4 regions of the Megasphaera sp. AF13-6AC genome follow, and region 3 is predicted to be linked to each of the others. Evidence: riboswitches for the same ligand, from Rfam matches in the RefSeq annotation. Region 3 holds a riboswitch; each other region holds the start of a gene.
What was found. Region 3 has a riboswitch for S-adenosylmethionine ahead of PGX78_RS02015 (methionine ABC transporter ATP-binding protein). Riboswitches for the same ligand answer to the same signal wherever they lie in the genome.

Region 1 (8,003 bases), on a different contig from region 3:
ATGTTATAGGCTTCCGTATTGGCAATAATGCTGAGCATGGATGAACGATCGGATACATAAATCGTTTGCTTTGATATACTGTTCGGAATGATGAACTCTTCCGACAGTTGCTTCGGTTCACTGCCCTGATCGTAGCATACATGGGGATAGTCCGTAAGTTGTACCGTCGTCACTTCGGAAAAGCCTGCAAGAGGATGATCGCTACTGACATAAACATGGGGTGTAAATTCGTGCAAGGGGATAAATTCAAGGTTATTTTTCGTAAGGAGACGGGACATAAATTGTTCCGTTCTTTTAGTAATGTAGATAATACCGATTTGGCTGCGTGAAACAAGGACATCGCGAATGATTTCGGACGTGCGACCTTCACGGAGACGAATGGTATAGGGGATTTCTTCAGGAATGTTTGTAAGCAAGTTAATCAGGCCGTCGACGGCAAAAAGATAATGGTGAGAAGATACGGATAGTCGCAAGTCTTCGTCAAGTCTCTCTTTGCGAAAATAGTCTTCCATAGCATCCGATGCCTCTAAAACATGGTGAGCAAACTGAAGAAACTCAAGCCCTTCGGTAGTAAAAGAAATGCCATGGCGACTGCGTTTTAAAATGGTAATGTGAAACTCTTCTTCCAAATCCTTTACGACCTTGCTCAGGCTGGGTTGGGCGATAAAGAGATTTTTGGCGGCGGCGGTAATGGAACCGCTTTTTGAAATTTCAATTATATATCGCAATTGTTGTAAGGTCATGGTACCCTCCACCATAGTTTTTTTCTATGCAATCGTTTTACGCAACAATATTATTCGTTTAAATTATATGCTGATATACTGAGAATAGCAAAAAATATAAGAAAAAATCATAAGAAGTCTATTATAATATATTATTTTTCTATAAATAAGGAGGAAAATTATGGACAGAACAGAGTTACAAAAAATGGGGTTTGCCACACAATCTATTCATGGGGGGTCTTCGAAAAATACGTTTGGAGCATTGACAGCACCGATTTATCAAACATCAACGTTTATTTTCGATTCGGCGGAACAGGGCGGAAAGAGATTCGCTCTTGAAGAAGAAGGGTATATTTACAGTCGTCTCGGAAATCCGACTAACACGGTTGTAGAAGAAAAAGTCGCTCTTCTCGAAGAAGCGGAAGCCTGCATGTCCACGGCATCGGGAATGGGGGCTATTTCAGCTACTTTCTGGACTATTTTGCAACATGGCGATCATGTAGTAGCCAGCGATACTTTATACGGGTGTACTTTTGCACTCTTGAATCACGGTATGCCTCGGGCGGACGTGGACGTAACTTTTGTAGATATGAACGATTTAGAGGCTGTTAAAAAGGCAATGAAACCGAACACAAAAATGGTTTATATTGAAACTCCCGCCAATCCGACCTTAAAAATCGTAGATATTGAGGCCGTATCCGCTATTGCACATGAAGTGGACGGTTGTCTGGTCGTTGTAGATAATACCTTCTGCACACCTTATATTACGAAACCGCTGACATTGGGAGCGGATGTAGTCGTTCACTCGGCGACAAAATATCTGAACGGTCACGGTGACGTTATTGCCGGTTTTGTTTGCGGCTCTGCCGAATTCATAGCCCAAGTTCGTCTCTTCGGTATTAAAGATATGACAGGTGCCGTTTTGAGTCCCTTTGATGCTTTTTTGATTGCTCGCGGCATGAAGACCCTGGCATTGCGTATGGAAAAACATTGCTCAAACGCCATGGAGGTAGCGGCGTTCCTGGAAACTCATCCGGCTGTAGAATCCGTTGCTTATCCGGGGCTTAAGAGTTTCCCTCAATTTGATTTGGCAAAGAAACAAATGAGTCTGCCCGGCGGTATGATTTCTTTCGAACTTAAAGGCGGTAAAAAAGCGGGCGGCACGGTTATGGACAGTGTCAGACTTTGTAAATTGGCCGTATCTTTAGGCGATGCGGAAACGTTAATTGAACATGCGGCTACAATGACTCATTCTCCGTATACGGCGGAAGAGTTGAAAGCTGCCGGTATCAGTGAAGGCTTGGTTCGGCTGTCCGTTGGCTTGGAAGATGCTCAAGATATTATTGACGATTTGAAACAGGCATTGGATAAAGTGAAATAAGAAGGCAGTAAAAGATAAAAGGCGATGACCGGAAGGTTATCGCCTTTTATAAAAAATGTAGAAACCATATATATTAAATATCTATGAATATACCAAACTTTTTAATATTACACCCCAATATATGTATGTGATAGGATGTACAAAGATTAAAGTACGTTGTATATTACTTTACTTGTTGCAAAGGAGAGTGTTGGTCAGTGGACGGAAATAAGGATGAAGTAAGAAAAGAAGAAGAGGCGGTTCAGTCTGAACGAAAAGATGACGAGATAAAGCCGAACGGGACGGCGTTATTCCCTTTTATTGTATTTGTAGGCGTGTACTTGGGGGCCGGGATTATTTTACAAATGCAGGGTGTGGAAATGCCCTTTTATCAGTTTCCTGCACCGTTGGCCTCTATCATCGGTATTATCGTAGCATTTGCCTTATTGAAAGGAAAATTTAGTGATAAGTTTAATACTTTCATTGAAGGTTGCGGAAATCCCGATATTTTAATTATGTGTATGATTTTCCTGTTAGCCGGAGGCTTTGCCGTAGTGTGCAAGGCTATGGGCGGTATAGATTCTACGGTCAACTTGGGGCTGACGTATATTCCGCCTCAGTATCTGGCAGCCGGTGTATTTCTTATTTCGGCTTTCATTTCTACGGCAACCGGTACATCTGTAGGCTGTTGTGCGGCTGTAGGTCCTATTGCCGTAGCTATTGCTGAAAAGTCCGGTACTCCTTTAGGACTGGTCCTCGGTTGCCTTATCGGCGGGGCTATGCTCGGAGATAATTTGTCCATCATTTCGGATACGACCATTGCGTCTACGCGTACGCAAGGCTGTGAAATGAAGGATAAATTTAAATTAAATCTTTGGTTGACTATTGTGCCGGCCGTGATTACCTTTGTACTTCTTGTTATCTTCGGCGGATCGGACGGAGCCGTATGCTCGGGAGAACATCCGTACAGTCTGATCAAAATCCTTCCGTATATTGTTGTTCTTGTTACGGCCGTTGCAGGCGTAGACGTATTTCTCGTCTTAGTAGGCGGTACGGTTTTGGCAGGCATCATCGGGATGGCTTACGGGGATTTAACATTTTTGTCCTTTATGCAGGCTATTTATAAGGGCTTTTCGGGAATGTTTGATATCTTTCTCTTGTCGCTTCTGACAGGCGGTTTGGCTGCTATGGTGAGCAGGGCGGGAGGTATTGCTTTCCTGCTTCATTCAGTGGAGAAATTTATTACGGGCAGCAAGTCGGCACAAATCGGTATTTCCGGGCTTGTTTCCATTACGGACATTGCCTTGGCTAATAATACGGTTTCTATTATTATTAACGGGGAAATGGCAAAGAAACTTTGTTATCGCTTTAAAGTGGATCCTCGTCGCTCGGCGGCCCTGCTCAGTACGTTTTCGTCTATTTTTCAGGGTCTCATTCCGTACGGGGCACAGATGCTTATCGTTACGGGCTTTACAGCCGGAGCCGTATCACCGCTTGAAGTTTTGCCGTACACTTGGTTTCTCTATCTTTTAGCTATTTCCGCTATTATATCCGTTTTTGTTCCTTTTTCGGACGGATTTATCAGAAAAGATCCGTGGAATTACGAGCATGAAACGGCGCAAAGCAAGGTTGACGCTTTGGCAAAATAAACACGGACACTATCCTTTTACAGACATAAAAATCCCTGCCCGAAGGCAGGGATTTTTATGTCCGCATTTAAAATGCAGGAAGGATGGAGCCTTGGAAGTGCTCTTCAATAAACTTACGAATCGGTTCGGATTGGTAAATTTCTACCAACTTTTTATATGTTTCATTATTTACGTCGTCGGCACGAACGGCAATGACATTAGCGTAAGGCGAACTCTTATCTTCAACAACAAGAGCATCCTTTTGCGGATTCAAGCCGGCCGGAATAGCGTAGTTCGTGTTTACGCAAGCTAAGTCCATATCATCGAGAGAACGAGCGATTTGAGCCGCATCGAGTTCCGTAATCTTCAGATTTTTCGGGTTGCTGACAATGTCTGCAACTGTTGCATCGACAGTCTTGCCGTCTTTTAACGTAATTAACTTAGCTTGTTGCAACAGTAACAGGGCTCTGGCCCCGTTCGTAGGGTCATTAGGGATGGCCACCGTAGAACCGTCGGCTACCTGATCAAGTGATTTATACTTGTGCGAGAAAACACCCATGGGAAGGATAATCGTTTTGCCGATGGACTTTAAATCGAGACCTTGTTTTTTGACGACATTATCCAAGTAGGGCTGATGTTGGAAGGAGTTCATATCCAAATCTTTTTGAGCCAATGCCGTATTGGGTTGTACATAGTCGTTAAATTCGACGACTTTAACCGTAATGCCCTGTTTAGCCGCTTCTTTAGCGACTTCATCCATAACTTCCGCATGCGGGCCGGCAGTTACGCCAATTTTAATTTCTTTGTTATCGCCGCCGGCAGAATTATTGCCGCCGCAACCGGTAATAAACGCGGCAGTTGCTACGATGAGGGCCAAGGTGAGGCCTTTTTTCAGGGAAATTTTCATAATATAACATCCTTTCATTAAAAAGCTTATGATGTGGAGCTCATACAAAAAAGCCGTCATTCAGATGACGGCTTTTCTTATCTTTTCCGTTCATCTGCCGGCATATGCCGTCGGACTTGGCACCTTCCCTGGCGGGGGTTGCCGCAATGTCATCGGGCCGTATCCCTCAATTGCTCTTGATGAAATCACATATATAATTGATGTTCCGTATTATAACATCGTGGAAATAAATCTGTCAACGATTTATTTCTACTAAAAAAGTACAGTATAAAATGGGGATAGAAGTACTTATTCTTGGAAGTTTAAGATCTTTCCTGGATTAAGAATGTTATTGGGATCCAGTGCGTTTTTTATCGTACGCATCAGGTACTTTTCTCCTTCAGGCGTAAACTTTTCCATATAGCGTAATTTTTTGGCACCGATGCCGTGTTCACCGGCCAGGCGGCCTCCGACGGAATATGCATAGGCATAGACTTCGTTGTGGAAGGCTTCGACCGATTTTTCCCACATTTCATCAGACATGTCCGTTTTGCATAAGACGATATGAAGATTCCCGTCACCGATATGAGCATTGATCTTTACTTCAAAAGGATATGCATTCCCGATGTCCATGATTTTTTCAATTGTATCGGCAATGCGGTGAACAGGGACAACTACGTCATCCGTCAAAAAGACTTTGCTGATCAACTCGACAGAAGTCTGGCAATTACGTCGCATGTTCCAAATGCGATCGTCCGCTTCAAGAACATCCACGGCACCTGATTGTTCGCAAATATCGGCTACTTGTTCCATCTTTTTATCCGCATCGTCTGCGTCATACGTTTCAACCGTTATGATGACATATACGCCTTTTTCATAACCGGGCATATTTTCATATCCGCAATAATCGGCACAGCCGCGAACATATGAGTTATCCATATATTCAATACTCGTAGGCTCAATGCCGGCTTTAATCAACTGCGGTACCATATGCAGAGCCGGAGTAGGCGAGTCATAGACGGCCAAGACGTCAAAACGATACGGCGGCAAAGGCGTGAGCTTCACTGTAACTTTCGTAATAATACCGAGAGTTCCTTCGCTGCCGATAATTAATTGTTCCAGACAGTAGCCTGTAGAGCATTTTTTTAAGATGCCGCCTACTTCGACGATTTCGCCTGTCGGTGTAACGACTTCAAGGGCGTAGACTTGATGGCGCGTAACACCGTAACGAACGGCTTTTAGACCGCCGGCATTCGTTGCCAGATTGCCGCCGATAAGACTGCTTTCCGAGCTGGACGGATCGCCGGCATACAGAAAACCGGCTGATTTGGCACGATTTTGTAAATCAATGGTACGCACACCCGCCTCGACAGTCATGTACATGCCTTCTTCATTAAGTTCCAAAATTTTATTCAGCCGTTCCATTAAAAGGACGAGGCCGCCGCAGACAGGAATAGCACCGTCTGCAAGACTGGTACCTCCCGAACGGACCGTGACGGGAACTTTGTAGCGGTTGGCCAATTTGAGAATTTGTGAAATTTCTTCGGACGATGCGGGAGCAACGGCTGCTTCGGGCATATGAAACAGCTTAGGATCCGATTCATAGTCCGTTTGATAGGCGATGAGTAAGTCGGCGTCAGTCTTAACATATGACGGGCCGGTTATTTGTTTCAGCTCTTCAATAAATTCGGCTGTTACGGGTGAATAGGTTTGCAAAATATAACCCTCCTTTAAATCAGGTATATACTATTTTAACATCCTTTCTACTCCTTTCAATAAGAACGAAATAAAAAATTTTTTATGCCGAAAAGACACAAGCGGTTTAAAGAGGAAAATACTGAGAATTGTTGACAAATAGCTTTAAAAAGAACACAAAAAGGGTGGAAAATTTTATGAACAGCATAAAAACTTATTTCTTGGATAACTATGAACGCATGAAATAAAAAAAAACAGACGAGAAATATACTCTTTTTTTATGGTTACTGACATAGATTATCAAGAATAAAACGGGTTAACCATGCGGTATTTTGGTTATTTTGATAATTGACAAGGAGGGAGAAACGTGTAATAATTATGTCAGCGAAAGGGACATGAGAACCCTCGAGTGATATTTTTTGCGGAGGTGAATACCATGCATGTAGTTTCCGATGAATGCGTAAAATGCGGTGCTTGTGAAGCAACTTGCCCGACCGGCGCTATTACTGAAGGCGAAACGAAGTATGTTGTAGGCGATGCTTGCATCGATTGCGGTGCTTGCGAATCCGTTTGTCCTACAGGCGCTATCGCTGCTGAATAATAGGCTATATACATATAAACCGCTATGTGTTATGCATAGCGGTTTTTTGTGTGTCTTCGTTGTTTTTTAACGGTGTCTGTGATAGGATAAAGGCATTCCGGTCGACTGTGCCGGTAAGTCGAGGAAGGAGATAACTGTGTCTGTTTTTATCATTGCCTGCCTTGTCGTAGCGGCAGACCAAATCGGAAAATATGCAATATCCCATTCCATGATATTGAATCAATCTGTTCCGGTTATACCGGGATTTTTTCATATAACTTATATTTTGAATAAGGGAGCGGCCTTTGGCTTTCTGGAACATAAACAATGGCTGTTTATTGCCGTTGCCATAGGGCTCTTCCTTCTGTATTTTGTATTTCGTAAATACTTGCCGAAAGTGCCGGTTGTCACTGTCGGTACGGGGCTATTGTTAGGCGGTGCCTTCGGTAATGCAGTTGATAGATGTTTATTCGGAGCCGTAACGGATTTTTTCGATTTTCGGGTATGGCCCGTATTTAATATTGCCGATATAGCCATTGTAGTAGGTGTCTTTTTATTACTCATTTATTGCTGGACCCACGGTTCGGAGTAAGGCGGTTGAAATGGAAGTTATAACCTCTGTCGTAACTGATAAAGATACGGGAATACGGGTTGATATATATGTAGCAAGGGCTTTGGATATATCTCGTTCGTATGCAGGGAATCTCATAAAGAATGGGAAGGTTTCCATGCGTGACCGCATCCTGAAAGCCAACTACCGCGTGGCGGAAGGTGACGAAATCGTCATTGAAAAGGATGAGGCTGAAGACCTTACGGTTGAGGCTGAAAATATCCCTTTAGATATTGTATATGAAGATAAGGATATTATTATTGTTAATAAGGCACGAGGTATGGTTGTCCATCCGGCGGCGGGAAATCCGAACGGGACCCTTGTAAATGCACTTTTATGGCATTGCGGCGGCGAGTTGTCGGGGATTAACGGTGTTATTCGTCCCGGCATTGTTCATCGACTGGACAAAGATACATCGGGGCTTATGGTAGCGGCTAAAACCGATACGGCACATAAAAGCCTGGCGGAACAGATTAAGAGCCATACGGCACGACGCACCTATGTTGCTCTCGTTCACGGCAA
Region 2 (8,003 bases), on a different contig from region 3:
TGTCGTTCACGACGAAATAGCGGGATTATAGAAAATTTAAAAAAAATGTATACGTTACAATAGGAGAGTGTAATTATGTTAATTCAACCGACGCTGGAATCATTAATGAAAAAAGTGGACAGTAAATATACACTGGTTACCTTAGCGGCAAAAAGAGCCAGAGAGTTGACGGACGGTGATGCTCCGTTTGTAGATGTAAATACAAATAAGGTTGTTTCCGTGGCTATGGAAGAAATTAATGAAGGCAAAATTAAATATGAAACACCTCAAGCAGGTATAAAATAAAGCGAGGGTGACTTCTCATGTCTTTGCGAGACAAGCATGTCCTACTTATCATAAGCGGCGGCATAGCTGCTTATAAGACGGCTATTATTGCCAGTACGTTACGCAAGCAGGGTGCTCAGGTTAAATGCGTTATGACAAAGCATGCGACGGAATTTATTACGCCTTTAACGTTGCGTGAGATTTCGGGCAATCCCGTAGCCGTTTCTATGTTCGCCGACGTACCGGAGTTTCATGTAGAGCATATCGCCTTGGCCGAATGGGCTCACGTAGTCCTTGTAGCACCGGCAACAGCCAATATTATCGGTAAAGCGGCCAACGGTGTTGCCGACGATATGGCGACAACCGTATTAATGGCTACGACGGCACCTGTAATGGTCTGTCCCGCCATGAACACGAATATGTGGAACAACAAAATCGTTCAAAGGAATGTACAAATCCTGAAAGATTGCGGTTATACGATTATGCAGCCCGATTCGGGAGTGTTAGCGTGCGGGACTGTCGGTGCCGGCCGTTTGCCCGCTCCGGAACGTATTATAGAAGCGCTTGAATATGTAGCAGATGAACGAAAAGAGTTGTGCGGGCAAAAGGTCATCGTCACTGCCGGCGGTACGCGCGAAGCCCTGGACCCGGTGCGTTATATAGGAAATCATTCCAGCGGGCGCATGGGATTCGCCATTGCCAGGGCGGCAGCCAAATGCGGTGCCGACGTAACTTTGGTAGCGGCTCCTACAGACCTTGTGACCCCCTTTAAGGTCAATCGTGTCGATGTCATGACGACAGGAGAGATGAAAGAGGCCGTAGATCGCTTATATGATGATGCGAATATTGTTATTAAGGCTGCCGCCGTCGCTGACTACAGGCCGGCAGTGCGGGCACAGCAGAAAATTAAAAAGAACGATGACAAATTAACGCTGAATCTTGTTAAAAATGACGACATTCTTTTTTCCTTGGGACAACGTAAGGGAAATCGTATACTTGTAGGTTTTGCCGCAGAAACGACGGATGTTATCAAATACGGCAAGGGCAAGGTGGCTAAAAAGAATCTGGATATGCTCGTAGCTAACGATATAACGGCGGAAGGTGCAGGCTTTAAGGGTACTACCAATATAGGTGCCTTTATTTACCCCGACGGGACGGTAGAAGAACAGCCGCTGATGAGCAAGGATGAATTGGCTGAAAGAATCATAGATCGAGTCATTGACATATACAACAAAAAGAATCTGTAGAGAAGAAGCGGAATTTCGAGTGAAAAGCTCGAAATTTCGCCTTTTTTCAAATGTTGTAAAAATTTATATTTACCCTTGCAATTTTTTGTGACCTACTTTATAATTGTTATCAGTCAAAACAACATATAGTTCCATCAAGAGTCGGCGGAGGGAATGGCCCTGTGATGCCGCAGCAACCTTCTACTTGGAAAAGGTGCTAAGTCCAACAGCCGTAAGGCCGAAAGATGGGTAGTTATCCCCTCTTTTGTAGAGGGATTTTTTTATTTATGAAACAGGAGGTTTATACGAATGGCAAAAAACCGCGAATTTTTTACATCCGAATCGGTAACGGAAGGCCATCCCGATAAAATGGCTGACCAAATTTCCGACGGTATTTTGGACGCCATCTTAGCTCAAGATACAAATGCCCGCGTGGCTTGCGAAACCTTGGTAACAACCGGGTTAGTCCATGTTGTAGGGGAAATATCGACAAGTTGTTATGTTGATATTCCTAAAATTATTCGAGAAACGGTGCGCGACATCGGTTATACTCGTGCTAAATACGGTTTCGACTGCGATACTTGCGGTGTTTTAGTATCTTTAGACGAACAATCATCCGATATTGCCATGGGTGTTGATGAAGCTAAAGAAGCCAAAGATGCAAAAGGCGGTGACAAAGACGAATTCGACGCTATCGGCGCCGGTGATCAGGGTCTCATGTTCGGGTATGCTACGAATGAAACGGAAGAATACATGCCGTTACCTATTTCCTTGGCACACAGACTGTCTCGCCAATTGACGAAGGTTCGCAAAGACGGTACACTTACCTATTTGCGTCCCGACGGCAAAACACAGGTTACGGTCGAATATGATGACGGTAAACCCGTACATGTGGATACCATTGTTATTTCCGCACAACACAGTCCGGAAGTAACCCGTGAGCAAATTGAAAAAGACTTGATTGAATTTGTCATTAAACCCGTCTTGGCTGACGGATTATTTGATGAAAATACGAAACTCTTTATCAATCCGACCGGTCGCTTTGTTATCGGCGGTCCCCAAGGGGATGCCGGTTTAACGGGACGTAAAATCATTGTCGATACATACGGCGGCATGGCACGTCACGGCGGCGGTGCTTTCTCCGGTAAGGATCCCACGAAGGTAGACCGTTCCGCTGCTTATGCGGCTCGTTACGTTGCCAAGAATATCGTCGCTGCCGGCTTGGCTGATAAATGTGAACTCCAGTTGGCCTATGCCATCGGTGTAGCACATCCCGTCTCTATTCGCGTAGAAACTTTCGGTACCGGAAAGTGCGATCACGATAAGGTAGTTGAACTGATTCGCAAACACTTCGATTTGCGTCCTGCCGGCATTATTAAGATGCTCGATTTGCAACGTCCTATATACAAACAAACGGCTGCATACGGTCACTTCGGCCGCAACGATCTCGATTTACCGTGGGAAAAAACGGATAAAGCCGAAATCCTTCGCAAAGAAGCCGGTTTATAAGTTCTTACATTCGGGGGGGACCGTTTCAGGTCTCCCCCTTTTCAGGAGCCTGTATGATTGCTCATGTCATCATTAATATAACAGCCAAAGGGCTGCAAAAAACTTTTACATACTTAGTTCCGGATAGTTTGAAAGAGCGTATTGTTATCGGAGCTCGTGTTCTGGTCCCCTTCGGCACTCGAAGGGAAGAGGGTATCGTAGTTTCTACAGAAGATGAACTCACACAAATTCCAGAATTTAAACTAAAGCCCATTCAGGCTGTTTTATCTGTTCAACCAGGAAAACAGGATGAAATTATGGCGACCGCCTTATGGATCAGTCAATATTATGTCTGCAACCTGGCTGATGCACTACGTCTTTTTTTCATTGAAAAACACGGTATAGCCTATGATTACGAAGTGAAACTTCGTGCCGAAGCGGATATTCCTGCGGCGTTAACGGAAGCGGAACGACAAGTTTTATCCTCCGTATCGGATCGGAAGGAGCATAGAGAAAGGGACCTGTTGTGCCGAGTGGATCCGCAAGCCTTGGATTCCTTGGTAAATAAGGGGATTTTATTGAGGTCTGAACGAGTTTTAAATAAGATAGGGCCTAAGACAAAAAAATGGTTGCGATTCATAAAAACGGACGTTGACAAAATATTGGCTCGTAAAAAACAACAGGCCCGATTATTGTCTTTTTTGGAAGAGAAAAAGGAAGCATCCTTTGATACTTTAATGGAAGCCGGTTACGGAAGAGTCGTAATCAATCATTTAAGCGAGACGGATTTTGTCGAAGTCTTTTACAGAGAAAAAGAGACGGTTTACCTGCCTACTGCCGCCGAAAAAGATGAAAAATGGACCTTAACGGCAGAGCAGGAAGCCGCCGTGCAGGCTGTAGAAACCGATGCGACAAGCCGGACTTGGGTCATGCGCGGCGTTACGGGTAGCGGTAAAACGGAAGTGTACATGCGGCTTGCCGAAAAAATAATTCGCAAGGGCAAGCAGGTTCTTCTTCTGGTCCCCGAAATAGCCTTAACCGGACAAATTGTGCGTCGCTTTACGGCACGTTTTGCCAACGAGGTGACGGTTATGCATAGTCAATTGTCCAAGGGCGAACGGGAAAACAATCGCCGCCGTATGGCAACGGGTGAGAGTGCCGTTTGTATCGGAGCTCGCTCTGCCGTATTTACTCCCTTTGCCGATTTGGGATTGGTCATAATCGATGAAGAACACGACAGTTCGTATAAGCAAGATGAGACCCCTCGTTATCATGCCGTAGAAGTGGCAAGAAAACGTGCTTCTTATTACAAAGCTCCGGTTATATTGGGCAGTGCTACCCCGTCTGTAAATGATTATGAAAAAGCCCTTAAGGGAGAATACGGTTTAATCGAACTGAAGCATCGCGTCCTCAATCGTCCTTTACCGGAAGTAGAAGTTGTCGATATGCGCCAAGAATTGGAAATGCAAAATTACGGCGTTCTTTCGGAAAAATTGAAAGACTTGTTAAAAGCTACGTTGGCGACAAAGCGACAGGCTATTGTCTTGTTAAATCGAAGAGGATTTTCCACCTTCGTCATGTGTCGAAAATGCGGTTATGTCGTTAAATGTAAAACCTGCGATGTACCGATGGTATACCATAAGCAGTCGGAACACCTGCGGTGTCACTATTGTGAGGCTGTAGCGGATATTCCCGAACGCTGTCCTCAGTGCGGCAGTAAATATATCAAGTTTTTCGGTGCCGGCACGGAACGGGTAGAAGCGGAGATTCGAGAGCTCTTTCCGCAGGCACGTGTCGTACGACTGGATCAGGACACGACGGTTCGTAAAAACAGCGGTGACACCATTATCGAAGCCTTTAGACGGCATGAATACGATATTTTATTGGGGACTCAAATGGTCGCTAAGGGCCATGATTTTCCCGACGTAGCAGCTGTCGGCATTTTGGCGGCCGACAGTTTACTGAACTTACCGGCCTATTGGGCAGGCGAGCGAACGTTCCAACTCTTGACGCAAGCAGCCGGACGCGCAGGCAGAGACCGTACTCCGGGTAAAGTAGTCATGCAAACTTACGCCCCCGATCACTATGTAATAAAGCACAGCAAGAATCAGGACTATGAGGGATTCTTTAAAGAAGAAATCGAATTTCGACGGGAATTGGCATATCCCCCCTTCGGTAAATTGGTGAAGATTACCATTATTGATGAAGATGAAAAGGATTTATGGCGTCGAGGCAATGATCTGTATGAACGACTGAATCTGTATGCAAAATCGGAAGGTGCGGGCGACTTGGAAATCATCGGTCCTTATGTAGATATTATTAAGAAAATACGCAATAAATTCCGTATTGTTATCTTAATACGAGCTCTCAATCCTGCCCCCGTTAAAGCCTTTATACACAAGGATAAGGCTTTTTGGAAGCGCGGTGTTTTAATTGATGCGGATCCAAATTTTTAAACCTCGCCGCTGTACGCTCCTACTGGTATTGTCCCCTTAAATGGGATATAATAAGGGAACATCCATGCAATCAATAGAATGGAACAGAAATAAGGAGTTTGCTTGTATGTCAGCATTACGAATAGTAAAAGACGGAGCTCCCGTTTTAAAGAAAACGGCAGCTCCTGTTAAAACGATAACCAAACGCGTTAAACGTCTTCTTGATGATATGGCGGAAACCATGTATTCAGCCGAAGGCGTCGGTTTGGCTGCGCCTCAAGTCAACGAGTCCCTGCAAATCGTGGTTCTTGATGACGGCAACGGATTGATTGAGTTAATCAATCCGGAAATTTTGGACGTGTCGGAAGAAACGGAATACGGCCCGGAAGGTTGTCTCAGTGTACCGGGTATATACGGAGATGTATCCAGATATACCAAAATAAAAGTACAGGCGAAAAATCGCTTCGGCAAGACTGTCATATATGAACCTGAGGGTTTTTTAGCTCGTATATTTCAACATGAAATGGACCATTTAAAAGGGCATTTGTTTACGGAAAAAGCTGTTAATTTACGGAAAGTGGATGAGTCATAATGAAGATTTTATTCATGGGAACCCCCGATTTTTCCGTACCGTCACTGGAAGCCGTCGTTGCCGCCGGTCACGAGGTGGTTGCAGTCGTAACGCAACCGGATAAGCAGCGCGGCCGCGGTAAAACCGTTTCTTTTTCGCCTGTAAAGGAGAAGGCCTTGGAGTTGGGTTTACCTGTATTGCAGCCCGAATCGGTACGAGATGAATCGGTCATTAAGACACTTACGGACTTGCAAGCCCAGATTATTGTCGTTATTGCCTACGGCAAAATTTTACCTTCTCAAATATTGACAGCCGCCCCGTACGGTTGCATTAACATTCATGCGTCGCTCTTACCTAAATACAGAGGAGCGGCGCCTATTCAGTATGCCGTTTTAAACGGCGATGAATATTCGGGTATATCAATTATGAAGCTTGATGAAGGTATGGATACGGGCGATGTGTTGCTTCAGGAAAAAATCCGTTTGGCATCTGACGAAACAACGGGTTCTCTCTTCGAAAAGCTATCCCTCCTCGGCAAGGATGCGTTATTAAAAGTATTGGCCGATCCTGATTCTTATGAAAAAAATGCCGTACGCCAAAACCATAAGGCGGCTACGTATACACAAAAAATAGATAAGTCCATGGCTCGTATTAATTGGCAAGAAGACGCCATAGTTATTGAAAGGACTGTACGTACGTTGGAACCCTCGCCGGGTGCCTACACGTTTTGGGATAAGAAGCGCCTGAAAATACATGTAGCCCATGCCGTACAAGCTTCTACGGATAACGCGCCGGGAACGGTAATCTCCGTAAGTAAGTCGGACTTTACGGTGCAAACAGGGGCAGGGGCTTTGAAGGTGACCTCTGTACAGCCGGAAAGCCGCAAAACTATGACGTCCGCTCAATTCTTACAGAGTCATGACTTACAGGTCGGTGCTGTCTTAGGCATAGAATAAAAAGATCGGAGATATATATGAATGTACGCGAAGCGGCATTTCATTCGCTCATAGCCGTTTGCAAAGACGGTGCTTACAGCAATATTGTCGTGTCGAAAATAATTCAAAAAGAAAAATTTACGGATCGGGACAGACGTTTTTATACGGAACTCGTATACGGAACCTTGCGTTCGTTAAACTATGTCGATTATATTATCGGCATTTTATCAAGTCGCAAAAAAAACTCCCTTGATCCGGTATGCCTGGCCGTATTACGGATGGGGCTTTATCAATTGTTTTTTATGGATAAAGTACCTCCGTCGGCAGCTTGTAATGAAGCCGTAAAATTGGCTCGTCGTTTCGGCAATGAAGGGATGGCCAAGTTTGTCAACGCTCTGTTACGTAACAGCTTGCGTCAAAAAGAACGGTTGGCAATCCCTACTTTTGACGAGAATCCGGTTCTTCACTTATCCCTGACTTGGCACCAGCAGTCATGGCTTATAGAGAAATGGATAACAGAGTTCGGACAGGATCATACCGTGACTTTATGCCGCTATTTCGATACGGTTCCTGAACTTTGTATACGTGCCAATACGGAGCGAATCGACCGAGAAGGACTTATGAAGCTGTTATCGGAAAAGGGAATTCCCTGTAGACCGGCCGAGCATGCTCCGGACGGTATTTATGCCGAAAAAAATCCGGGAATTCATAAATTAACGGAAATTGCCGACGGTCTCGGATTGATTCAAGACGAACCGTCACAATTAGTAGCAGCTATAGCGGATCCGCAAGAAAAAACTGTCATTTTCGATGTTTGTGCCGCACCGGGAGGCAAGACAACCCATCTGGCCACCTTGGGGACTAAGAGCTCAACGGTCTATGCATTTGATATTTATGAGCATAAGTTAAAATTAATTGAAGATAATGTAAACCGCTTAGGGCTTAAAAATGTGAGAACCAGTTTGCAAGACGGAACCTCGGTAGGAGAGATATATCCGGAAAAGGCGGATTGTGTCCTCGTCGATGCGCCTTGTTCGGGCCTCGGTATCTTACGGCATAAACCGGACTTGCGTTGGCGTAAAAC
Region 3 (8,003 bases):
ATCATGACGGCCATCGTTTCTCCCGCCGCCCGTGCAAAGGATAATATCCAGGCACCGATAACGGCATTTTGCATATAAGGTAAGACAAGCCGGCGTATAAAATACATCATATCGGCTCCCAACGCCAGTGATGCGCCTTCGTACAAGCGACGCACCTCACCGATAGACTCGACACAAGTAGATACGACAAAAGGTAGCAACATAACGGCCAGGACAAGTGCGGCAGCCAGTATAGACTCGCCGGATGCCAACTCAAACATCCTACCGATTCGATTCACCACAACGGTTAAACCGATAAACCCGAAAATAACGGAAGGAACTCCCGCCAACATGTCAATAAAAGCCAAGAGTATGTCTCGTATACGGGCAGATACAAAAAAAGAAAGAAACAGGGCGCATCCCGCACCTACGGGAACTGCCAACAAAACGGCCAATAAGGATACATACAAGCTGCCGCAAATCATGGGAAAAATCCCCAACTCAGGCGGATTTCCCAAGGGATTCCAGTTGCGAGAAAGCAGGAAGGTCAACCAATCGGTTTCTTCGCCTACAGGCAATCCTTCATGACATATGAAGAAGAATAAAAAGACAAAAAGACCGATGACGAACCAGGCCCCTGCCGTCACACTGTATTGAATGAATCTTTCACTCTTTTTCATACACTCCCCCGTAAGAGAGAGAACGGACGAAAATCGTCCGTTCTCTTTTAACCTATTTTACAGGAATAAATCCCATAGCTTCAATCAGCTTTTGTCCCGCATCGGAACGCAGATAGTCCATAAAGGCCCTTTGAACCTTTGTAAGTTCACCGCTACCGACGATAAGTAACGGACGCTGAATCTTGTACGAGCCGTCAACAATCGTTTCCGGTGTAGCTGCGACACCGTCAACTTTTAAAGCAAAAATTTTTCCTTCATTTTGCTTAGCTACCCCGTAAGAAGCGTAGCCTACGGCATTTTCATTTTCAATAATTTTGGCTACGAGAGCTCCCATGGACGGAGCCTGGATGGCCTTATCCGTAACCTTCGTATCCCCCATAATTTTTTCCTGGAATACTTCATGAGCACCGCCGCCCAAATCTCTCGTTACAACGACAATTTCCGTTGCCGGCAGGGACGGATCCACTTCATTCCAAGTCTTATATTCACCGGAGAAAATCTTTTTTATTTGATCACTCGTCAAATTATCCTTAATTTTAGCAATGGGATTGTTGGGGTTGACGGCAATGGTCAATGCATCGATACCCACCTTGTATTCCTGATAGTTTTTTATTTTTTCTTTTTCGCTACTCTTTACTTCTCTGGCCACCAAGCCGAAGTCGGCCGTACCGTCAAGCAGTGCTTTAATGCCTGCACCGGAACCGCCGGACGTAACGTTAATTACAATATCCGCATCGGGCAAAGACGAGTCCGCCTTGTTCCATTTACCGTACTGTTCCGTAAAAGCCGTACCCGCTTTAGTGACAACCGGAGCCAAGGTTGACGAGCCGAAAAAGGTAATATCCGTCTTTTCCTTCGCCGTATTGCCGCCGTTACCGCAGGCTGCCGTAAAAACAAGACTTGCCCCCAGGGCCAATACTGCTAAAAATCTACGTGTAAACATATGACAACTCCTTTGTAATTATTGTAGAATACGCATAAAATAGTATCTCTTCTTTATAGTAGGTCTTCCGGAACAGCTTCTATTAAGCTTTTTCTTCCCGTATTGCAAAAAAGAATTTTCTTAAAACAACTATACGCGTATTATACTTAACAGGTATTATCTTACTGCATGCCTATATGACGGTCAATTGAGTATTAATAAGATAAAAATATGCCAAACCATTAATTAGTATATTTTATAAACAACCGTGATTCTATAGACTTTTTTATTAAAAATCCCCCTTGTCATTTTAACTTTGACAAGGGGGATTGGATATTATTTTACACTTTTGTAATCATATGTTTAAGCTTCCGGCTCGATTAATCCGTACTTTCCGTGTTTTCTCTTGTAAACAACGCTTATTTTATCCGTGTCGGCATTTAAAAATACGAAGAAATCATGTCCTACCAAGTTCATCTGTAAGATGGCTTCTTCCACATCCATGGGTTGGGGAGTAAAGGTTTTCGTTCTTACAACTTCAAAGGCTTCATCCGATTCGGGAGATTCCGTGACAAGGGTCGGCTTGAAGGACCCGTCCTTAATGCGCCGGGCCAGTTTGGTCTTATATTTATGAATCTGCCGCACCATCTTATCAAATACGATATCAATGGCTGCATACATATCTTCGCCCGTTTCTACGACACGCAGAACGACTCCGTCTACCCTCAGGGTAAGTTCCGCAATCTTTCTTTCTTTTTCGACGGAAAGCATGGCCTGTAAGGTCACATCAGTATCGAAATATTTCATGATTTTCTTTTCGTGTTTCAGCACATAATCCTTTAATGCCGCCGTTATTTCAAGGTTCTTACCGCGTACACTTGTTGCCATAATACATCCCATCCTTTCTGAAGACTCGTTTCTTTGTCTTCTTAATTATAATATTCGACATAAGTTTCCGAAATCCTTCTTTTTCCCTTAATTTTAATATTTTATTTTTGTCAATCTTTCGTTGACAACGTTGCGGAATTCATGCTACTATCAAATCCGTAATTAAATAGCCGTTCATCCAGAGCAGCAGAGGGACTGGCCCTATGATGCTGCGGCAACCCCCGCAAGGGAAGGTGCCAAGTCCAGCGGATTTCCGACAGATGAGTGCCGTATGTACGTACTGCCGTCACCTGTTGACGGCTTTTTTATTATCTTTATTTAGCTATATCCCCGTAAAGGAGCGACCTTCATGATAACCTTAAAAAATGTTACCAAAGTATACGGTACTAAAACGAAGGTTAATGCTTTAAGAGGCATCGACCTGAATATTAAGGCCGGAGAAATCTTCGGTATTATCGGCAAAAGCGGTGCCGGTAAATCGACCCTCGTGCGTTGCATTAACATGCTTGAAAGACCGACAAGCGGCCATATTATTATTGATGACCGTGATATGACGTCCCTTTCCGACAGCCAGTTGCGCCAGGAAAGAAAATCTATCGGTATGATTTTCCAACACTTCAATCTTCTTTCATCACGTACCGTTTTCGACAATATCGCCTTCCCCTTGGAATTGACATGCACCCCGAAGGACATTATTGCCAATAAGGTGGAAGGGCTTTTAGAACTCGTCGGTTTAAGTGACAGAAAGTTCAACTATCCTTCCCAGCTTTCAGGCGGACAAAAACAACGGGTGGGTATCGCCCGTGCATTGGCCAGCGATCCTAAAATTCTCTTATGCGATGAAGCCACTTCCGCCTTGGATCCGCAAACTACGACCTCTATTTTAGAGCTTTTAAAAGATATTAATAAACGCTTAAAAATCACGATTATCCTTATCACTCATGAAATGGCGGTTGTTAAAGATATTTGTGACCGCGTTGCCGTTATTGAAGGCGGATACATTAAAGAGTGCGGTTCTGTTGTCGATATTTTCACGGATCCCCAATCGGAAACAATGCAGGAATTCGTTAAGTCCGTTATTAACACGGAAGTCCCCCAAGGCATTACACGCCTGGGCGTAACGGATCAACCCGAAGAAGGCCGCAATATGCTCATTCGTGTTCGCTTTAAGGGGCAAGTTACGAACGATCCCCTCATTGCCAATGTAATTCGTCATTCCGATGCGGATATCAGTATTTTGTACGGAAATATCGATTATATTCAAAACATTCCCTTCGGCTACCTGATTTTTACTATTATCGGCTCCTTGGAAAATCAAGTAAAGGCCTTTGATTATATTAAAAGCTTACCCGTAGAAAGTGAGGTCCTCGGCTATGTCCCCGGAAATCGTTAAACTCTTATTACAAGGCGTAGAAGAAACAATATTCATGGTTGCCGTTTCGGGAATCATTGCTACCGGCATCGGTATCCCCTTGGGCATTCTTTTGGTTACGACAGACAAGGGGCATATCCTTGAGAATGCACCGATTAACCGAGTCTTCGGCACGATTGTCAACATCATTCGTTCCGTGCCCTTTATCATTCTCATGGTTGCCATCATTCCCTTTACCAAACTGGTAGCCGGCACCTCCATCGGTACCTTGGCGGCTTGCGTTCCCTTGACGATTGTCGCCATTCCATTCCTCAGCCGTTTGGTCGAAACGTCCGTACGCGACATCGACTACGGTCTCATTGAGGCGGCTCAATCCATGGGCGCTACTCCCTTTCAAATTATTCGCAAAGTCTTGTTACCCGAAGCTTTGCCTACTATTATCAACAACATTACGGTTCTTATCGTCAGCCTTATCGGTTCTTCCGCCATGGCCGGTGCCGTCGGCGGCGGCGGTTTGGGGGACATTGCCATTCGTTACGGCTACCAGCGATTCCGTACGGACGTCATGTTGGCGACTATTGTCATCTTAATCATAGGCGTCAACGCCATTCAAGCCTTCGGCGATTTCCTTTCTCGTAAAACAAATAAACGCTAAATTTCAGTGTAAACACAAAGAAGAGGCCCGTGCGGACACGGGTCTCTTCTTTTCATCTCTTATATCTTATAAAAAGTCTTTAATTTTTTCGCGCTTGCCCCAGTTACGCAATTTACTGAGCGCCTTGCCTTCAATCTGGCGAATACGTTCACGCGTAACGTTAAAATGTTGACCCACTTCTTCAAGGGTTCTCGGTCTGCCGTCCTTCAAGCCGAAACGTAAGTAAAGGACCTTTCGTTCTCTATCCGTAAGACACGAGAACACATCTTCTATCTGTTCTTTCAGTAAGATAAAGGAAGCCGCGTCATCAGGGGCTATGGCTTCCTGATCTTCAATGAAGTCTCCCAAATGCGAGTCTTCTTCTTCACCGATAGGAGTTTCCAATGATACCGGTTCTTGAGCGATTTTCATGATTTCTCTGACACGTTCAACCGGTACGCCCATCTTTTCCGCAATTTCTTCCGGCAACGGTTCTCTGCCCTTATCCTGTAACAACTGGCGCGAAATGCGTATAAGCTTATTAATCGTTTCCACCATATGTACGGGAATGCGGATGGTACGTGCTTGGTCGGCAATGGCACGCGTAATGGCCTGGCGAATCCACCACGTAGCATAAGTACTGAACTTGTAGCCCTTACTATAATCGAATTTTTCAACAGCTTTCAACAGTCCCAGGTTACCTTCTTGAATTAAATCCAAAAACAGCATACCGCGACCCACATATCTTTTGGCAATGCTGACAACAAGGCGCAGGTTGGCATCTGTCAGCTTCTTCTTGGCAATATTTCCGACACTTACTTCTTCAGGTGTTGCCCCTTCGGCACTGCCGGCTTCGATTCTCTTGGCCAACATAATTTCTTCTTCTGCCGACAGCAGGGGAACTCGGCCGATTTCCTTCAAATACATGCGTACGGGATCATCGATATTGACGCCTTCAGGTACGGATAAATTTACATTTACCGTTTCGTTTTCCGACTCTTCATCGGCATCATCATTTAAACTTTCATTTTCATTCAGTTGCTCCGATTCGCCGAGCACATCTACACCGTTATCCGTGAAATGTTCATACATTCTGTCCATTTCATCAGCCGTCATGTCACAGTCGCCCATGGCATTCATAATTTCCGAATAGGATAAACTTCCCTGCTGTTTTCCCTTTTCCGTCAATTCGTTAATTTTCTCTAAAATCTGAGCCTTCCGTTCTTCTTCGGAAATTTGCTTTTTATCGCTCTTTTTCTTCCCCGTTCCTTTCGAAGCCTTTTTACCCGTACTCTTTTTAGCCTTCTTAGTACCGCTTTTCTTAGCCGGTTTATCGGTTTCCGCCGTAAGAGTTTCTTCCGTTGTTTCCAGATCTTTTTCTTTATCTTTATTAGCTGCCAAAGTGGTGTGCTCCTTTCCCTGACGAAGAGATTAATGTTTTAATCTCTTCTCCCAAGCGCTTACATGCCGCTAACTCGTCTTTCAACCGCAAATCATTGCGAATGCTGTATTCAGCCGCCCGTGCGCTGTGCTCTTTATAATCATTTTGTAAAGCCTGCAACTTAAAACGTAATACATAATCCAGTAATACCTGTTCATCCATGGGCACTTCATCGGACATAAGAATCCTTGCCGTTTCCGCCTCCCCTTCAGTAGACAGGCCTTCACGTACGGACGATACGGAATAGCCGCCCGTCTGTGTATACTGTCTGTGAATCTCTTCGAAGATACTTCGTCTCACAGGGTCGACAAAATAAGAAGCTTCCATTTTATCTTCAATACGACCGTACGACTCGGGATGTTCCAAGAGACTGCGTAAAATATTTTCTTCCGCAACGGCCGTTGTACTACCTCGTCGAGCTGATTCGGTTTGTTTCACTACATTAGTCGATATAACTACCGGCTGTCGGCCCGCTTCGGGATGGCGACGTACATACGCATTATATTCGCTACGCACGGCGTTTTCATCGATTTGTAACCGTTCCGCCAACTTGGCCATAAAGGCATCGGCCACTACGGCGCTATCCGTCTGTACCAAGGCAGGCATGACACTGGCTGTAATACTCGACTTGCCTTCAAGCGTATCTGCATCATACTCTTTCAAGGCTGTCAACAACATATATTCAAGAACACCCGGAGCCGCTTGTAAGGCTTCCTTAAACGCATCGGGCCCGTGCGCATTAATATATTCATCCGGATCTTTACCGTCAGCCAAAACAAGGACACGTATATGTAATCCCAACGACCTGACGATTTCCATGGCCCTCAGGGTAGCCTGTCTTCCTGCCGTATCCATATCGTAGGCCAGAATCAGTTCTTTCGCCTGCCGTTGCAACAGTCGAGCCTGTCGTTCTGTAAAGGCCGTTCCCAGTGATGCTACTACGTTGGTGATTCCCTTATTATGCGCCGACACGACATCCATATATCCTTCAACCAATACGGCCCGACCTTCATCGTAAATACTCCGATGAGCCCGATTGAGAGCAAATAGAAGATTTCGTTTATTGAAGATCGGCGTTTCGGGTGAATTCAGGTACTTCGGTTTACTGTCATCCAGAACACGGCCGCCGAATCCGACAACACGGTCTCGACCGTCATAAATGGGAAAGATGACACGATTGCGAAAGGCATCATAAAATCGACCGTTTTTTTCTTTAGCCAGCCCCAGTTCAACCAATTCTTTTCCCGCTACGCCTTTGGCCGCAAAAGCATCGGTCAGCTTATTCCAACTGTCGGGAGCAAAGCCCAGCCGAAAGTCGCGAATCGTCTGTTCCGACAGACCGCGTTTTCGTAAATATGCCTTTCCTTCTTCGCCGTAACGTGTTTTAACCAAACAGTTATGAAAGAAGGCACATGCCATTTCGTTGATTTTATAGAGTCGCTTTCGTGCTTCGTCTCGCTTTATATCTTCGGCCGAACGCTCTTCTTCAGGAACCTGTAACCCCGCCCTTTCAGCCAAGCGTCTGACCGCTTCGGCAAAAGAAATATTTTCTTTTGCCATAAGGAACTTAAAAACATCTCCCGATGCATGACAGCCGAAACAATAATACAATCCTTTTTCGGCTGTTACGGTGAATGATGCCGTCTTTTCATTGTGAAAAGGACAACAGGCCCAAAATTTATTGCCCCGTCGTTTTAACCCGGCGTAATCGGATATGACGGAAACGATGTCATTCGCTTGTCGCACCTGTTCAATAAATTCATGAGAAAATTTCATCGTCATCCTTCCCCTGTTATTTCTGTAAAACTGCTATTATTCTTCGTACATATATAATATTCGCTGTCCGTTCTTAAAATCCTTCTTTTTTCTGAAAATTTCTTGACCATTTTCTCATACTATTATGCGTTAAGGTCAAATCAGCCTTTTTTATAAATTATTATCACTTCCCTATAATACTCTATGGATTTATCAGTTACCGTTTTGTATAATAAGGCATACGGTGTTTACCGTACATACCAGAATCGGGAGAATTTTTCATGCTGCGCTTTACAGTCGGTCCGTTACAGAAGCCAACTTCTTTCGCCGGA
Region 4 (8,003 bases), on a different contig from region 3:
GAATCAATACGAAATATAGGGGCTTTCGCGACTAAGGGTATGCAAGTTGCCGACAAGGAAGTTCTCCATATTATGATGACGAAAAATCGTTCTTAAAAACAGTTTATACGAAAATACCGAATAATTGACATATGTTATTCGCCTTCCTATAATGAGAACGATAGAATAGCTTTTATATCCCGACCGCATGGTTATCATGACGCTTCTCTCACGGATGTTACCCCATCTCGACACAAGAAGAATGAGCCATGCCGTATGGTGCAAGACTACAACACGGGTTTTATACATCTGTCCGTCGAAAGTTTGCATAAGTTATCCTTCAATGAATAAGGGCTGCTCATAAGAGGGATACTATTATTTCCCCCCTTAGCAATACGTAGCCGCTAAGGCTGCAAAGTTCCCGTAATATACCTAAAGGAGATTGATATAAATGAGCGAAAATTGTACAAAAAGCAGTTGCTCCGGCTGTGCCAGCAACTGTTCCGATCGGAAGGCTCCTCAAAGCCTTTTGGCAGAACCGCACGAAGGAACGCACGTAAAACACGTCATCGCTGTTGTCAGCGGCAAGGGTGGTGTAGGCAAATCTTTAGTAACCTCTCTCTTAGCCGTGCAAATGCAAAAACACGGGTATAAAACTGCGATTCTTGATGCTGATATTACAGGCCCTTCTATCCCCCAGGCCTTCGGTTTGAATGAACGTGCTTCAGGGGATGAAAGCGGCATTATTCCTGTAACAACTTCAACGGGTATTAAGGTTATGTCCATGAATGTACTTCTCGACAATGCTGCCGATCCGGTTGTTTGGCGAGGCCCCGTTATCGGTGGAGCGGTTAAACAGTTTTGGACGGATGTCTTGTGGGGAGATATTGATTACATGTTTGTCGACATGCCTCCCGGAACCGGTGATGTACCCTTAACAGTCTTCCAATCCTTGCCTATCGACGGAATCATTGTTGTTACATCACCGCAGGAGCTGGTTTCCATGATTGTCGAAAAAGCTTTGCGCATGTCGGATCTCATGAAGGTCCCCGTACTCGGTATCGTAGAAAACATGAGCTATTTTGAATGTCCCGACTGTCATAAGAGACATTCAATCTTCGGCAAGAGCCATGTAGACGAAGCCGCTAAAAAGTACGAAATTCCTCACGTAGCCAAGTTGCCTATTGATCCGCAATTTGCCGCCCATGTGGATAAGGGTGATATTGAATCGTACGCGGTTAATTACTTGTCCGATACGGCTGAATACCTCGCGGCTACAACGAATAATTAGAAACTAAAAAGAAGGTTTCTCTTTACATGATCTGCACCCATTTTCTTGGACAGATATAATTAAGCTACTTTTTGGGAATGAGTTCGGTATTCTACCGGACTCATTCCTTTTAATTTGAGCTTAATGCGTTTTGTATTGTAATAATGAATATAATCCTTTAATTTGCTGATAAAATCTTCATAGGAAGCAAACTTTTCTAAATATAATAACTCTGACTTCAACAAGCCAAAGAAGTTTTCCATCACGCTATTATCCAAACAATTTCCTTTACGGGACATACTTTGAATAATAGCGTGATTTTTTAATATTTCTTGATAAGTACTATGCTGGTACTGCCATCCTTGATCTGAATGTAAGATGCAGCCTTTGCTATTGGGTCTATTCTTAAAGGCTTTATCCAGCATAGATAACACCTGTGTTAATACAGGTCGTTCTGATATTTCATAAGATACAATTTCACCATTATACATATCTAAGATTGGTGATAAATAGACTTTACGCCCAAACAAGTGGAATTCAGTAATGTCTGTGGTCCATTTTTGATCAGGCTTTGTTGCGGTAAAGTTTCGCTTAATCATATTGGGAGCGATTTTTCCTTCACTACCTCTATATGAGCGGTATTTCTTTAGGCGAACTTTACATGTTAAGTTTTCCTCCTTCATAATACGCATTACGACTTTATGATTTATATGAATGCCTAATTTATGCAATGCTATTGTAATTCGGCGATACCCATAACGTCCTTTATTCATCGCCACAAGTGTGCGAATAGCTTCTCGTTCCTCTGCATATTTGTCTCCCTTTTTTATGCTAGCTAAGCGTGCATAATATGTACTACGACTAATGCCAAAGTACTCGAGCATAAACTGAAGGGGATATATTTTTCTTAATCTTTCGATGGCAATTGTTTGTGCTTTTTTTTTACAGCTCTATTGGGTTTAGCAATTTCACGCATTTCTTTCATAAAGTCATCGTAAAAAGACATTTCATACTTCAACCGAGCGATTTCAGCTTCTAGTTCTTTTATCCGTTCTTTGTCTGATTTAATACTTTGATCTTTTGTGGGTGGTATTAGTTTTTTCGGTTTCATAGATAGTCTACCTTTAGGTTTAGGTTGTAATCCTGAGATTCCTTCATCTAAGTATCTTTTTTGCCATGATGCGATTAGGCTAGGATTATCTAAATTAAAATGTTCTGCTACTTCCTTAAAGGATAACTTATTTTTCCATCTGGTTTCAATAACTTTACGTTTGAAGTCTGCTGAAAATACCCGTTTAACCATTTTTCTATTTATATTATGATTAATCTTAAATTTAAGTAACCACCCATTTACAGTACTTTCTGGAATCCCAAGTTCTTTAGCAATGCTAAAAGAATTCCATCCTTTTTCAGAAAGATAAATAGCCTTTTCTTTTACTTCTTTTGAATATTTTGACATAAAAAACTGCACCTCCAAAAATTGTGTCCAATTTTTGGGGTGCAGTTCAACATAAGAGAAACCTTCTTTTTTATGCATGCATTTATACATTCTGTCGTCTCATATGACCTACAACACTTCCGACAATAAGACCGACTACAAACGGAGTAACCCAACCAAATCCGACTGCCGACAAAGGCATGGCGGAAACGATGGATTTTGCTGCTTCCAGACCACTAAGTCCGGGTAACGCTTCTACAAGTGCATAGGCTGTAACAGCATAAATAGCTCCTTTATAAGCTTCATTATAAGAAATAAAAGAGGCGAACGTTCCCAATACCATAAGTGCCAAAACCGGCGGATAACTGACACCGAAAATCCAACCGATATATTCGACAATACCGTCCACGCCGAGAAGAGCCGTCAATGCCGAAAGTATACAGGTCGTAATAGCAACGGCCTTATAGCTCACACGATTATTTGACGCCGTACGGAAGAAATCGGCAACAGCCGCAATCTGTCCGACAGCAGTCGTTAAACACGCAAGGATAACGGCTACACCCATGGGCAACATAACAGCCCCGCCGACACGCTTAATAACCAAAACTAAAAGCTCTGCACGGCCCGTATCCGCCGATACATCGGCACTTACACAAGCCCCCATAAACAAGAGGCTGCCGTAAATAATAAATAACAAAATAACCGATACGGCACCGCAATAAAACATCATGCGATTACGTTCCCGACTTTCAACATACCCTTTGTTCTCAACGGACTGTATAAACAAAGACGCCATAATAAAACTGACCAAAACATCTCCCGTATTATAACCGCCCAAAAAAGCATTGGTAAAGGAGTTGGTTACGGTCGGCTCTGCGGGAGTTCCAATGGGGGCTACTACTCCTAACACTCCGATAACCATTAGAATCAAGGCTAACAAAGGAGTCAAGAATTTGCCTACCTTATCAAGTACACTCGTTTCATCCGACGTAATCCAATAAGAAAGTAAGAAATAAAGAACGACTCCGGGAATAAAAGGAATATTAGAAAAGTTTCCCTGTATTCCTAACTGAATAGCCGTAGCACACGTCCGGGGAATAGATACGAAAATACAAACAATCATCAATAAGGTAAGCAAAATATTATAGGTATAAGGGCCGACCCTCTCCGTAATACGGCGTACATCACCATATCGGGAAATAATAAGAAGGGCAAAAATAGGTAATAAAATTCCCGACAACGTCAGTCCTGCCAATGCCGGCCCGTAAGAGGACCCGCTGACAAACCCCAGTTGTGGCGGAAAAATAAGATTCCCCGCGCCAAAATATGTAGCAAAAAAAGCAAACCCCAAAATCAGCACGTCTTTGACTGTAACCGATTTATGCTTAATACGGCTGTCATTCATGTCCTCCGACTCCTTCCTTCCAACGGCATATAAAAAACGTCATCTTGACAGATGACGCATTCATTACAGGCCATATCATCTGTCGTCACCCTCAAGTAACGCTGGAGTTGGCACCTTTCCTGTCGGAAGGTTGCCGCAGCTTCAACGGGCCAGTCCCTCGGCTGCTCTGGATGATTATTTTATTTGATTGAAATCATACAGGAATCGCCCTTACTTGTCAATAAAATACATGTTCGATTCACAGTATGATCTATCTGCCCTTTCTGTGGATAATACGGGGATCCGTGCCTGTTTACATCTTAGTTTTAAGCGCAAAGGTTGATTTTCTTTTCAGTTATTACTGCGCATTCACACCAACCATCCCCATTGCAAAGAAATTTATACACATTACCTCAAATAAAAGGAAGTGAAATAAAACGGCTTATTTATGCTATTTATATGATGATATTTTTATTTCATATCCTTATCATTTTAGATTTATCCACATTTTATTTAAAGTGTTACCAATGTACACGGCCTAAAAACAGCTTGTTTTAGGCACAAAAAAAGTTATGCACATAATTTTCTCAACAATGTGCATAACCTGTGTATAAGTTCTACTCAACCGGACGACTCCAGTCAATATATACGGTTGTCGCCTCCCAAATTTTACCCAATGCAAGTTTGAACATATCTAAACTATCATTCGGCATGCCTGATATTTCTTCAAATTCTGTAAGCCCGGTGAACCGTTTCAGTACTTTCGGCGTAGATAAATATTCATAAGCCGCTTTTTTTAAAGCCTCATCTTGAAGACAGACCGTTATTTCCTTCGTTTCTTCATCATACCCGATCCAGCCCTGGTTATCGGCACCGGTATGTGCCGCCACTTTAAACATTGCCATATATCATTACTCCTTTTCTTTCACTTCTTTGACACTACTTTCCGCTTCCCACAAAAAACCTTTCATAACAGCACGTTTTCCGAATCGTTCCTGTAATTTATCGATAGCCGTCGTTACCTTTTCATCAGCTAACCGTTTTTGGGTTGTCGGGTCTTTCGCAAAGAGAGAGTCCTGGATAATGGCGGTCTGCAATTTACTGACCGTAATCCCCAGTAACCGTACAGAACCCTTTCTTATCTTCTTAGCATATAACTTTCGTGCGGAAAAATAAAGCTGTTCTTCTGTATAAAGACCTATAGATTCAGACGACTCCGACCTCGTCTCTGTCGTAAAATCATTATACCGTATTTTCAAAGTTATTGTACGCCCCATCAACCCGTGTTTACGCAAGCGATGTGCTACTTCTTCAGCCAAGAGACGTAACTGCCGATCCACATCTTCCTGTAAGACCAAGTCATTTTCATATGTTTGTTCATTACCTATCGATTTCACCTGCTGAGCCGTTTCAACTCGTCTGTAATCTCTTCCGTGAGCCAATTCATAAAGCCGCTCAGCCTGATTACCTACAAGAGGGCGCAACTTATCGGGAGAGGCAGCCGCAATACTGCCTATTGTATCGTACCCGGCAGCCAAAAGGCGATTTTCTGTTACCTTGCCGACACCCCAAATCTTACGAATAGGTAAAGGTGCTAACAATTCCTCTTCTTTTCCATAAGGAATACAGACCAATCCGTCGGGTTTGTCCAAATCGGATGCAAGCTTAGCCAGAAATTTATTCGGTCCGATACCGGCCGATGCAACAAGACCGGTCTGTTCTTTAATGTCCTTCTTTACAGCCCGCCCGACTTCCAAAACATCCTTATAATATCCATACAACCCCGATATATCTAAAAATGCTTCATCTAAAGAAAGCGGCTCTATATACGGTGAATACCCTTCGAATATCTTCCTGATTTGACGGGAAATAGTACGGTAATAGGCAATCCGCGGAGGCAAAAAGATCCCGTCGGGACATAATTGTCTGGCCTTCTTTGTGCCCAGTGCGGAATGAACACCGTAAGCTCGTGCTTCATAGGAAGCCGTGGCAACAACACCGCGATCACTTGTACCGCCTACAATGACGGGACGACCGCGAAGTTCGGGATTATCCCGTTGTTCTACGGACGCATAGAAAGCATCCATATCGACGTGCATAATCCATCGTCTGACCACAAAACTTCCCCCTTTCCCGTCGGTTATAACATTATACAATTTTGTTCAAAATAAATATAGACAAAGCCATTTTCTTGTTCTATTCTCTTATGAAATATGGTACTATGTATAAGCATAATATTTTAAGAAATTAGGTATAAATGTAACATTTTAGAAACGAGGCATTCGTCCATGGATTTGTTCCAATTAACCTACTTTATTGAAGTAGCTCACAAAAAAAGCTTTACCAAAGCATCTCATTCTCTCCACATCAGCCAGCCTTCTATCAGTAAAGGCATCAAGGCCCTGGAAAACTACTGGCAAGTACAGCTGTTTAACCGAACGGGAAAGCACGTGGAGTTAACGGAAATCGGCGCCTATCTCCTTCCCAAAGTGGAATCGGTAATCGAGCAGTTGGCACAAATCAGCGACGAGCTGGGATCACCTCACCAATTCAATTCCGGAACTGTTTCCATCGGGGTACCGCCTATGATCGGCTCTACTTTTATTTCTCCGTTTATCCACCATTTTTCCGAAAAATTCCCGGACATCAAGGTGGAACTGGCTGAAGTCGGCTCACACGATGTTATTTCCTCTATTGATAACGGCCTCATTCAGGCGGGCTTCGTAGCCTTGCCGATTAATGCGGATACTCCCTACGACTTCTTTATTTTCGATCAGGAATATTTACGTGTCGTACTCTGGCCCGATCATCCGCTGGCTAAGAAAAAGGGAATTACCTTACAGGAAATTAAAGACGAACCGCTGATTTACTATCCTGAAAGCTTCTCTCTTTATTCTTATGTTCGTTCATTTTATCAAAAAATATCGGCGCGTCCGAACATTGTCGGGCAAACCAGTCACTGGGACTTTATGGGCGAAATGGTACATACTCAAATGGGTATTGCCTTGCTGCCCGAATCAATCTGTAAAAGACTGGACCCGACTCGTCTGGTAACCGTTCCCCTTATAGATCCCCAAATTACGTGGACCTTGGCCATGGTTTGGAAAAGCAAGGGCTTTCTCTCTCATCCCACTCGCATGTGGGTTGAATTCTTCAAAGAGTTTTACAAAAACTCTGACTAGACTTACACATAAAGAAACCGCTATACGGATTTCCCCCGTACAGCGGTTTTCCTGTTTTACAAACTTCATCAACATACGCAGTCCGAATACCCCTGATATATACGCATAATTTCTTCTCGACTCATACGCGACTCCTTCCAAACCAAAGAGAATGAATCCTTACCGGTAATCCCCACAACCCGGATGCGTCGTAACCGCCGGGCCCGCAAGTCCTCATGGACGACTCCTTCATAAACAACGGCAACTCCGCAGTTTCCGTAAGCAAATCGCTTTACAATCTCATCGGTCCCTAAATCAATATACCTAAAAGACGATTCCAACGTAAGCCGTTGCTCCTCCAGGCACTGCTCAAATAACCGTCGCGACCCCAGGTGACTGCCGCAAAGTAAGAGCTTATGTCTTTTTAACTCTTCCAAGTCGATACTTTTATCTATATCATAACTTTTACCGCAACATAAAATCAGTCTTTCCGTATGGAAAGCCATGCTGTCGATTCCGTCCCCCTCCACCGGCCCGTCGACAACGGCAAAATCCAGAAAACCCACTTCCAGGGCCTTTGTCAGTTCTTCCGTCGTATCTATACGAACTGAAATTCCTTTTTTCCCGGATCGGTGCAAAAACTCGATAAGCTTACCCCCTATATCATGCTCCGAAACAGTCGGCGTCACGCCGAGCAACAAACTGCGACTATGCGTTCGGAATTGCTCAATCTGCCGCTTCACAACCGTATCGTCATGATATACGTTTTTT

Region 1: another riboswitch for S-adenosylmethionine. It lies ahead of PGX78_RS02870 (MetQ/NlpA family ABC transporter substrate-binding protein); the one in region 3 lies ahead of PGX78_RS02015 (methionine ABC transporter ATP-binding protein).
Region 2: another riboswitch for S-adenosylmethionine. It lies ahead of metK (methionine adenosyltransferase); the one in region 3 lies ahead of PGX78_RS02015 (methionine ABC transporter ATP-binding protein).
Region 4: another riboswitch for S-adenosylmethionine. It lies ahead of PGX78_RS00840 (branched-chain amino acid transport system II carrier protein); the one in region 3 lies ahead of PGX78_RS02015 (methionine ABC transporter ATP-binding protein).

The regions. Positions count from the first base shown of each region.
Region 1 covers NZ_JAQCUN010000027.1:4,360-12,362, forward strand. Annotated here, with positions in the region: gene PGX78_RS02855 (LysR family transcriptional regulator) at 1-743, opposite strand, end outside; gene megL (methionine gamma-lyase) at 904-2,103, shown strand; gene PGX78_RS02865 (Na+/H+ antiporter NhaC family protein) at 2,301-3,731, shown strand; gene PGX78_RS02870 (MetQ/NlpA family ABC transporter substrate-binding protein) at 3,799-4,617, opposite strand; SAM riboswitch class I at 4,705-4,803, opposite strand; gene PGX78_RS02875 (FAD-binding oxidoreductase) at 4,906-6,312, opposite strand; gene PGX78_RS02880 (DUF362 domain-containing protein) at 6,728-6,892, shown strand; gene lspA (signal peptidase II) at 7,029-7,463, shown strand; gene PGX78_RS02890 (RluA family pseudouridine synthase) at 7,474-8,003, shown strand, end outside.
Region 2 covers NZ_JAQCUN010000004.1:19,441-27,443, forward strand. Annotated here, with positions in the region: gene gmk (guanylate kinase) at 1-63, shown strand, start outside; gene rpoZ (DNA-directed RNA polymerase subunit omega) at 76-285, shown strand; gene coaBC (bifunctional phosphopantothenoylcysteine decarboxylase/phosphopantothenate--cysteine ligase CoaBC) at 303-1,511, shown strand; SAM riboswitch class I at 1,640-1,742, shown strand; gene metK (methionine adenosyltransferase) at 1,800-2,999, shown strand; gene priA (primosomal protein N') at 3,053-5,434, shown strand; gene def (peptide deformylase) at 5,541-6,005, shown strand; gene fmt (methionyl-tRNA formyltransferase) at 6,005-6,940, shown strand; gene rsmB (16S rRNA (cytosine(967)-C(5))-methyltransferase RsmB) at 6,958-8,003, shown strand, end outside.
Region 3 covers NZ_JAQCUN010000016.1:10,055-18,057, forward strand. Annotated here, with positions in the region: gene pstC (phosphate ABC transporter permease subunit PstC) at 1-659, opposite strand, end outside; gene PGX78_RS02005 (phosphate ABC transporter substrate-binding protein) at 712-1,602, opposite strand; gene hpf (ribosome hibernation-promoting factor, HPF/YfiA family) at 1,945-2,469, opposite strand; SAM riboswitch class I at 2,641-2,736, shown strand; gene PGX78_RS02015 (methionine ABC transporter ATP-binding protein) at 2,819-3,862, shown strand; gene PGX78_RS02020 (methionine ABC transporter permease) at 3,843-4,496, shown strand; gene rpoD (RNA polymerase sigma factor RpoD) at 4,563-5,876, opposite strand; gene dnaG (DNA primase) at 5,866-7,692, opposite strand; partial or broken gene PGX78_RS02035 (RluA family pseudouridine synthase) at 7,953-8,003, shown strand, end outside.
Region 4 covers NZ_JAQCUN010000006.1:2,460-10,462, forward strand. Annotated here, with positions in the region: gene PGX78_RS00820 (L-cysteine desulfidase family protein) at 1-96, shown strand, start outside; gene PGX78_RS00825 (Mrp/NBP35 family ATP-binding protein) at 431-1,270, shown strand; gene PGX78_RS00830 (IS3 family transposase) at 1,330-2,133, opposite strand; gene PGX78_RS00835 (helix-turn-helix domain-containing protein) at 2,157-2,786, opposite strand; gene PGX78_RS00840 (branched-chain amino acid transport system II carrier protein) at 2,791-4,092, opposite strand; SAM riboswitch class I at 4,165-4,269, opposite strand; gene PGX78_RS00845 (hypothetical protein) at 4,689-4,976, opposite strand; gene PGX78_RS00850 (DNA polymerase IV) at 4,983-6,188, opposite strand; gene PGX78_RS00855 (LysR substrate-binding domain-containing protein) at 6,360-7,253, shown strand; gene PGX78_RS00860 (LysR family transcriptional regulator) at 7,322-8,003, opposite strand, start outside.